Regions from separate parts of the Paenibacillus sp. JCM 18996 genome, predicted to be linked through region 2. Evidence: a T-box and tRNA genes for the amino acid it is inferred to sense, from the RefSeq annotation. Region 2 holds a T-box; the other holds one or more tRNA genes.
What was found. The T-box of region 2 lies ahead of ileS (isoleucine--tRNA ligase). A T-box ahead of a tRNA ligase gene usually reads a tRNA of that ligase, here a tRNA-Ile.
Positions count from the first base shown of each region.

Region 1: it has a tRNA-Ile gene. The T-box ahead of ileS (isoleucine--tRNA ligase) is inferred to sense a tRNA for this amino acid. The anticodon was not compared.

Region 1 is NZ_AP043884.1:612,204-617,167, forward strand. Features, by position in the region: gene ACZ5N7_RS02915 (hypothetical protein) at 1-1,032, shown strand, start outside; gene ACZ5N7_RS02920 (2'-5' RNA ligase family protein) at 1,101-1,616, opposite strand; gene ACZ5N7_RS02925 (hypothetical protein) at 1,776-1,940, shown strand; tRNA gene ACZ5N7_RS02930 (tRNA-Met) at 2,017-2,093, shown strand; tRNA gene ACZ5N7_RS02935 (tRNA-Ile) at 2,128-2,201, shown strand; tRNA gene ACZ5N7_RS02940 (tRNA-Leu) at 2,734-2,822, shown strand; gene ACZ5N7_RS02945 (YheC/YheD family protein) at 2,857-3,654, opposite strand; gene ACZ5N7_RS02950 (phenylacetate--CoA ligase family protein) at 3,844-4,964, shown strand, end outside.
Region 2 is NZ_AP043884.1:3,243,675-3,248,638, forward strand. Features, by position in the region: gene ACZ5N7_RS16030 (YeeE/YedE family protein) at 107-1,324, shown strand; T-box leader at 1,429-1,684, shown strand; gene ileS (isoleucine--tRNA ligase) at 1,732-4,824, shown strand; gene ACZ5N7_RS16040 (MTP-1 family protein) at 4,914-4,964, shown strand, end outside.

The DNA.
Region 1 (4,964 bases), 1.3 Mb from region 2:
AAGAGCGACAAAAAGGTGTTCAGTGGAAAAAGGGTGGAGCAAGGGCCTGTGACGGTTGAGCCGGGAGACAAAAAATACATCCATTATGCTATCCCTACCGAGCTTGACACACAATTGATTTCCCTGAATTTGCTGACTCAGGAAAAATTCAACCTTGGGGAAAGCCCGGCGGCTGCACCGGTACAATATACCGTTGGCCGGCTGAATGTCATCCTGCCTTCTTCCAATCCAATAGAATCTATGGCTGCTGCGATCTATCAGATAGGCAATCCTTTGAAATTCGATCCGATGAACCCGATTGTATCTCCGGATATGGATGTGTCGCTGGTGGAGCTCAATGTGCATGAAAACGAAGGAGAGGGCTATAAAACGGCGATCGCCAAATTCAAGCTTATGAACAAAGGCGATAGTCCGCTGGCGATTCCTGCCTTCCAGGCCGAGCTTGCCAGCAAAGACGGATTCGCTTATACGGGAGCCCGCCAGAACATTACGACTCAGAAAGTAATGCCGAATACCGCTTTTTCCTTAAGCTATTCTTTTATCCTTCCGCCTTCGGAAACGAAAGAAAGCCTGATTCTGAAGCTGCAGGATACTGTCAGCGCTGCGCCGTACAAAACGACGATTTCCGCAAGCCGGGTCGCTTTGAAGGAAGCCCTGCCTGAGCCCGACCAGATTTCGATGTATCCTTTCAGTATGAAAATTATGGATTGGAGAATCAGCTCCAATTTCACAATTCAAAGGACTTACGGCTACAAATTGAAGCTGTGGCTTGACATTAAACGTCCGGACCAGGTAATTGTCGACAGCAATTTCTCTAAGCTGCAATTCGAGCTTCTGGATACGGCAGGCAGAGTCATTTCGACTAAAGCTTTGAATTTCACCGGTCCGAACCGGATCATCTCCGGGGAGAACAATATTATGTTCGACTCTACCACGGAGCAAATGGAGTATCCGGTGACTGTCAATGTGTACGAGTCGATCACCACGCCGAACGGCGAAGCCAAGCGGTTGGTCGCAACCTTCAAACAATAAGGCAAAGCATATACTAAACAAAGGATCGTCAGGATGATACCCTGCCGGTCCTTTTAAATGCAGGTGACCTAACCTCGTAACAGGAACGTTTGATATACGCTCCATACGCCGTTCTCGGCCTGCTGCAGCAGATCCAGCCGTTCTACCTTGCAGGCCAGGTGGATCTTGATATTTTTCAAACTCGCGAGCACATCGTTCAATTCGTCCGGGCCCATCTGCTGTCCGACTGTCAAATGAGGAGTGAAGGTATAAGCAGCCTTATTCGGCTCCGCCAGGACTCCGGCACAAACTTGACCGTATAACCGGTTCATTTCCTGCGTCTCGTCCAGAGCAAGATAGATCACGGGAGATTGGGGCTGAAAAGAACTAAAGCGGTTGAAGCAAATGGAGAATGGAGCCAGCTTTTCCGTAACCTGTTCCAAATGCGCCAGCGCCTGGCTCAAACGGGCCTCGTCCCAATTTTCCGCCTCACGAACGGTGATGTGCGGAGCGATCAAGTTGTAATGGGGGTCATAACGTTTGCGATAGCTGTCAGCTATGTCCTGCACTTCTTTGGATGGAAACCACACGGTACCGAAATTCATGGAAACCCCACCTTTCCTCAAAATAAAGCGGCAGCTTTTCTATTTATTATATTCCGAGAACGATTTAAAAGAAATCCACTGCAGAAGCACCACAATAAAGCGCATATAAAATGGTTATACTACATTTACCAGATAAATGTTCAACAGGAGAGATGGGCGATGAAATGGGTCTATTGGTCCCGATTATACGACAATAAATTTCAGGCCGGCTGTCTGGCAAAACGGATGGAAGAGGATTGGTGGATTTACGGCTACGAGTGTCCTCAGGAGGTGGAAATTTTCCGCTCGAAAAAGGGGCGTTTCGGCGTTCGGTACATCCATTAACTTATCCTTAAAAAAACAGTTGACTACTGGTCGGGATATAGTGTATATTTATTTTTGTCGCTATTACAGCTACTGTCGCGGGGTGGAGCAGCCCGGTAGCTCGTCGGGCTCATAACCCGAAGGCCGCAGGTTCAAATCCTGCCCCCGCAACCAATTTACTTATTAAAACCGTCATATAAGGCAATAAGGGCCCTTAGCTCAGTTGGTTAGAGCGGTCGGCTCATAACCGATTGGTCGGGGGTTCGAGTCCCTCAGGGCCCACTTAATCAAACCCTTGCTGTACAAGGATTTAATCGAAAAGATACCAATCAAGCCCATTGTTTTGCTCCCGAAAATAGAGCGATTCAGCGGGCTTGCTAACGTTTTGGTCACGAAACCGTTGTTACGGCACCTCATTGCCCCATTCGAGGACTTATGGCTATGCGAGGACGGTGCAGCCAACTCAGCTCTATTATTGCCCGTTTCCTCTGTAATGGTTGATCCATTTTAACATCACCGGATAAAATTTTTTGTATAAAATTAACCATACAGTGATGATAGCCGCTATTTTTAATTCGATCATGCTCATAATTGTATGCCACCTAATCATTTCGTGATATTCCCATCTTAGCACTAACTGACGACAGCCACAAATGAAGCCGGCGGTGATAGATAAAACCAGCATTACATTGAGGCTCCACGCACCTGATGTATACAGCGTGCATCCTGTGCCGAACACTTGATTTAATAGGTGGATTGGAATAAAATAATCTTTACCGAACATCATATCAACGCTTTTCCGTTGACATCCTAAGCCGGGGTGGCGGAATTGGCAGACGCACAGGACTTAAAATCCTGCGGTAGGTGACTACCGTACCGGTTCGAGTCCGGTCCTCGGCACCAAAAAACTCCTTTACATTAATCCGAATCTCTCGGGTTAAGGTAAAGGGGTTTTTCTTTTTGCTGAAGGTGTCAGGTCCATTGTACGACCGTAAGCCTTGGCATAGCGGACGATTCTGCGGATGGTCTGTTTGTTGTCCAGCCTGTTGAATAATCGGGGATCAGGCTTCGTATTCACTTCAAGGATCCACAGCTTCATGCTGCGGTCTATGGCGACATCAATCCCAATTTCCTTCATGCGGGGAAAGCTTTGCTCAAAATGCGCCGCTACTTCAAGCCCGAGCCGCTTCAATTTGTCCTTGACCGTCTTGCTTTGGCCATATGGAGCCAGCAGCTCCGCTACTTCCAAAATATCGCCTCCGCCGGATATATTGGTGACCGCGGAGCCCGGAGGCCCCATCCGACCGAGGATGCCCGTGGTCTCCCATTGGCCCTCAAGATTCTTCTGCACCATCACCCGAATATCCACATTCCGTTTCTGGTATTTTAGCAGGCGGATGCCTTTTTGGATTAAATAATGCTTCTCTCCGATTCGATTTTCCAAAGCTGCTTCCAGGTCTTCCAGTCTCTGAAACTGACGAATTCTACGCGCAGTATGATAGGAATAGGTCGCATCCGCTTTCGGACCGGCCAGCTTTTCCACCTTCATGACGCCTACACCGCACGATCCCCTGTCCGGCTTAAGGTACACCATGATATACCGGTCCAGCATTTCCCTCAATGTTTGCGTACTCCATTTTTTCGTTTCCGGAATATACTTTCTCAGTTCACCGCTCTTCATGAGCACCTCGGTTTTCCTCCACTTGCTGCTGACGCATTGGCTTTTTTTGTCCATAGGCAGGCCCCTTTGTTTTGACCGGATGATGTCATGATTGTCCTTCTATACGATACGGGAATGGGACCTTTTCTGATTGAGGCACCCGACTATTTTGTTAAGGGAATGTTCTGTGTTGAAAGAACGCGGTCAGACCCGCCTACATATATATGACAAGAGGGTATTTTGCAACTACCGGGAGGTCGTCGATTGATAACGAACGCGGGTTTGGCGGATAAGCTGGAGAAAATGACATCTTTGTTCCCTTGGTACAGCAGCCTGTTACAGCAAAAGGATACTGCGGACATAGCCCGTTTGCCGCTGATGACCGCGGAGCTTCTGGAGAAGCATTACTATAATGAGCCTATGCATGGGCACGGGTTGAGCGTGTACCGCACCTCCGGAACGAGCTCAGGACGAAGAAAATCGATTTTCTATTCAAAAGAAGACGATCAGCGGTACATTCAAATGAAGGTAAAATTGTTCGGCGACTTCCTTACGGGCAGCGGGATCAGGAAAGCCGCGTCGGATATGGGCACCGGCCATGCGGCGGGCACCGCTTCGGAAATTTGCCGGCAGCTGGGTATTTCCAGCCTGGACATCGCCTTTGACAGCCCGATCGGAGAGCATGTGAAGAAGCTGGAGTATTTTCAGCCGGGGCTGCTGTATACGATGCCATCCATTCTTGACAGTCTCCTCTACACGGCACAGGAACCTTCCGCTCTAGGCATCCGCAAAGTGATTCTGGTGGGCGAGCCCGCGCCGCTTGAATGGCAAAAAAAAGCCGCATCCTTATTAAATATCCGTCCGGAGGATATCCTGGACACTTTGGGATCGATCGAGATCGGCACGGTCGCTTATTTTGACCATTCGATTCAGAAGTACGTGCTGGTTGACGGGCTGTTCGCGGAAGGCGTTCAGCCGAAGGCAGTGGGATTGGATATCGAGCCATTGGGCGGCAGGGAAGATATTTTGGTGGTAACTTCTCTGACACGGCAATATTTTCCCGCCATCCGGTTCGTCACCTACGATGTAGTCCGTGATTTGTGTACGATGACGGTGGGAGGCAGGGAGCGGCAGACGTTCCAGGCCATTGTTAAACGAGTCGGCACTGAAGTCAAGCATGGAGAGAAAATTTCGATATACGATATCGAGGAAGTTATATATAAAGAATTAAACGAGGCCAGCGTACGGGTCCGGGTGAAGGATAATCGGCTCATCGTTTATATACGCAGCCGTTCGATGGATGAAGAGGCAAGATTACGCATCAGACAGGGAATCCAGAACCAGATCCCGGAAATCGGCGAAATGATCGCAAACGGAATTCTGCA
Region 2 (4,964 bases):
AAACCGGATTTAATTTTGACATTTTCGTAAAATTTTACTATAGGGTTCAAATCCGATTGGATTAGTGGTATTATGTTGGATACGATAACAAAGGAGGATAAAATAAATGAGCACAACAGAAGCAAAACTTTTTAATCCCGGCTCGTCTGTTTTGAGAGAAAAACCGAGCGTGAATCGCCGAATCACGTTCATTACACTGGCGTTATTCATACTCGGATTCTTCTTTCTAGGCAGCGCCGTTTCTTATAAGCAAGCTTCCTTATATTTGATTGCGGGTGTGCTGGGTTTGACCTTATATCACGCACACTACGGTTTCACGAGCTCTTTCCGCAGCTTCCTTGAATCCGGACGCGGCGTGGGTATCCGCGCTCAAATGGTTCTGTTTTTAATGGCCAACATTCTGTTCCTGCCGGTGCTGACGGGAGCCTTCGGAACACAGGCTGCGGGATCTGTATCGCCTGTCGGCTTGTCGGTTCTGGTCGGCGCCTTCATCTTCGGGATCGGGATGCAGTTAGGGGACGGGTGTGCATCCGGCACACTTTACCATATCGGCGGAGGCGACTCCCGGGGCATTCTGACCTTGATCGGATTTATTGCGGGGTCTGTCATAGGCAGCGCACATTACACTTGGTGGATGGCTGCTCCAAATATCGGCAAGGTGTCGTTCATTCAGACGTTCGGCGCTTTTGGCGGGTTCCTGTTTAATCTCGTGCTGCTGGCACTGGTTTTTGCCGTCACCTATTACATTGAGAAGCGCCGCCACGGAAAGGTCGAATCGCTCCGTCCGGACCGCAAGAGCGGCTGGAAGGCGATTTACAAAGGGCCTTGGTCCTGGATTGCAGGAAGCGTGGTTCTGGCGGTGGGCAATGCGGTCGTTCTGCTTGTTTCCGGCAAGCCTTGGGGCGTGACCTCCGCGTTTGCTTTGTGGGGAGCTAAAATATCCCAAGCACTGGGCATCCAAGTGACGGATTGGGGTTACTGGCAGATGAAAGCAAACGCCGCGGCGCTGAACAAAAGCGTGTTGACCGACATTACCTCGGTGATGGACATTGGAGTCATGCTTGGCGCACTGCTGGCGCTGGGGCTCAGCGGAAAGCCGAACCGGTTCCTTCGGAATATGCCTGTGCGCATGATTATAGGGTTGCTGGTCGGCGGAGTCATGATGGGGTACGGCGCGCGCATCGCGTTTGGCTGCAACATCGGCGCTTATTTTGCGGGCATCGCTTCCTTCAGTCTTCATGGTTGGGAGTGGATGGTAGGCGCTATGCTGGGAAGCGTGATTGGAGTGAAGCTTCGCCCTGTGTGCGCTTGGCCTCAAAAATAACCGTCAGCGCTAGCACTCCCTGTTCGAACAAATATTTTATAAATAAAGGTTTCCAATACTTGACAACTGCTTATATTAAATGTAAATATGTAATCAAACACAAGTTAAAATCGATGACGAGAAAGAGTACGTTAGGACGCTGTTCCCCAGAGAGCCGGCAGCAGGTGCGAGCCGGTGTTCAGCCCTTAGCCGAAAATCATCTCGGAGATGCGAAGCCGAACGTTCGATAACCAGTAAGCTTAGCCGGGGTTCCGCCGTTAAAAGGAACACGTATGATGGTACGTAGTGAGTGCTATGACGTTTCTTTCACGACTCGTTATAGAACAAGGGTGGTAACGCGAGATCAGACTCGTCCCTTTCGGGGGACGGGTTTTTTTGTTTTCAAAAAAATGGAAAGGGTGAGCGATATGCAGAGAGTGGATGTGAAGGAAAACGCCAGGAACCGAGAACTTCGAGTGCTTGCTGAGTGGAGGGACAAAGGAACCTTCCGAAAATCCATTGAACAGAGGCAGGGAAGCCCGAGTTTCGTAATGTATGAAGGCCCGCCGACCGCGAACGGAGTTCCGCACATCGGGCATATGCTTGGACGTGTCATTAAAGATTTTATCGGCCGCTATAAAACGATGACTGGACATCAGGTGATCCGCAAAGCGGGCTGGGATACACACGGCCTGCCCGTCGAGCTTGGTGTGGAAAAGCGGCTTGGCATCTCGGGCAAGAAAGAGATTGAAAAATACGGCGTGGCCGAATTTATCCAGCGTTGTAAAGAGAGCGTATTCGAGTATGAGCAGCAGTGGCGCGAGCTGACCGAAGCCATCGGGTATTGGACCGATCTGGACGATCCGTACATTACTTTGAACAATGACTACATCGAGACGGTGTGGTATCTGCTGGCAAACATTCACAGGAAAGGGCTGCTGTACAAAGGCCATCGGGTAAGTCCCTATTGCCCAAGCTGCCAGACGACGCTCAGTTCCCATGAGGTGGCACAGGGGTATGAACGGGTGAAGGATCTCAGCGCAACTGTGAAGTTTAAGCTGAAAGACAGAGAGGAAACCTTGTTGGGATGGACCACCACACCTTGGACTTTGCCCGCTAACGCTGCGCTTGCCGTAAATAAGGACATCCGGTATGTAAAGGTCAAGCATCAGAATGAAATTTATATTGTCGCGGAAAAAATGGCACCGGGCGTGATGAAAGGCGACTACGAAGTGGTCGGGACTTTAAAAGGAGCCGAGCTCGTCGGCACCCGTTACGAGCCTCCTTTCCGATATGTGAGGGCAGGGCGCGATTTTGCGGTGATTGAAGCGGATTTTGTCACCGATACAAGCGGCACCGGAATCGTCCATATTGCCCCCGCGCATGGCGAGGATGACTATAAAGCGTCCCGGGAACACGGAGTGGTGATGCTGAGTGTGGTGGACGCCTCGGGCCGCTACGTCAATGATGTAACGGATTTCGCAGGCCGTTTCGTAAAAGACTGCGATGTCGATATCGTGAAACTGCTCGCACAGCGGGGATTACTCCATTCCAAAGAGAGGATTGAGCACAGCTATCCGTTCTGCTGGCGCTGCAAGTCGCCGCTCCTTTATTATGCGACAGAGAGCTGGTTCATCAAAACAACAGCGGTCAAAGAGCAGCTGATCGAGGGCAACCGGCAGATCAAATGGTATCCCTCTCATTTACGCGATGGCCGGTTCGGTAATTTTCTGGAGGAGATCGTGGATTGGAATATCAGCCGAAGCCGGTATTGGGGAACGCCGCTCAACGTATGGGTGTGCCGGGAATGCTGCGGTGAGTATGCTCCCGAGAGCCTGCAGGATCTTCGCAGTCACAGCCTCGGGCAGGTGCCTGAGCCGCTTGAGCTGCATAAGCCTTATGTGGATGAGATAAAAGTGAAATGTCCTCATTGTGAGCCGGGAGCGATGGACCGGACACCTGAGGTGATTGACGTCTGGTTTGACAGCGGGTCCATGCCCTTTGCCCAGCATCATTATCCTTTCGAGAATGGGGAGCGCTTCGAACGGCAGTTTCCGGCGGATATGATCTGCGAGGCCATCGACCAGACCCGTGGCTGGTTTTTCAGCCTACTGGCGGTCTCCACCTTGTTTAGAGGCAAGGCTCCTTATAAGGCTGTTATTTCTACAGGTCATATTCTGGACGAAAACGGACAGAAAATGTCAAAAAGCAAAGGAAACGTCATCGATCCCCGGGAAATCATCGAAGCTTATGGAAGCGATGCCGTACGCTGGGCTTTGCTGTCGGACAGCGCCCCATGGAGCAGCAAGCGGTTCTCAAGGCAAATTGTCGCCGAAGCGAAATCCAAAGTCGTGGATACGCTGGTGAACGCCCATTCCTTTTACACCTTGTACGCGTCCATTGACGGATATCAGCCGGAGCTCCATCCCTTGAGGCCTTCGCGCAACAAGCTGGACCGGTGGATATTGTCAAGGATGAACACTTTGCTGCAGAACGTAACCGAGGGACTGGAAGAGAACGATTTTTTAAAAGCGGCCAAGCAAATCGAATCCTTTATCGATGAAATGAGCAACTGGTATATTCGGCGTTCCCGGGACAGGTTCTGGGCGGCCGGGTTGACCGGAGATAAGCTTTGTGCCTACCAAACTTTGCGAACCGTGCTGTTGACGCTGGCTAAGATGATCGCTCCGTTCATGCCGTTTGTGGCGGAGGACATCTATGGAAACGTCGGCGGCGGAGAAAGCGTGCATCTCACTAATTACCCTCAGGTGGAAAAGCCGCTGTTGGACCCGAAGCTGGAGCAGGACATGGACACCGTGCGCCATATCGTCGAGCTTGCACGCAATGTCCGGAACGAATCAGGAATAAAAACAAGACAGCCGCTGAGTGAGCTTTTTGTCATGCCGGAACGGGATGCGGATCTTTTGGAGTACGAGGACATCATAAAAGAGGAGATCAATGTCAAGGCGGTCCGCTTCGGGACGAAGGAAAGCCGGTTTGTTGACGTTTCGCTCAAGCTGAACCTAAACATCGCAGGCCCCAAGTACGGCAAACGTGCAGGCGCCATCCAAACTGCCCTGCGTGCCCTCAGTCCGGAGGAAGCGGGCAGCATCGCACAACAGGGAAACTGCAGTCTTGTCATGGAGTCCGGACAGAAGATCACAGTTTCCGCGGAGGATCTGCTTATAGAAAAGCGGGCTAAACCCGGTTATGCGTGCGCCTCGGGCTACCAAATGACAGTGGCTTTAAACACCCGGCTGACCAAACAACTGGAGCAGGAGGGGCTGGTACGGGAAGTGGTGCGGGCGGTGCAAGATTACCGGAAACGGCTGGAGCTTCCTCTGGACAAACGGATCGGGTTAATTCTCCAAGCGGAGGGGGAAGTAAGGGAAGCGCTGGACCGTTTTGAACAGGTGCTGTTTGAAAATGTGTTGCTGAAGAGCCTAAAATACAGCTCTCTGCAAGGAATGGAACACGTCAAGATCGGCGGCCAATCGATCGGGATGCTGGTTGAACAATGAGTGGAGTCCGGTTACAATAATACCCATAAAAGCCTTTGCTGCAGCCGCAAGTATGCAATGCAGCTTGAGTCGCCGGGAGGAGCTTTTCATTGGCACATCAATCGGATAATAAAACCTGTCAAACGCTGCTTAAAGAATAC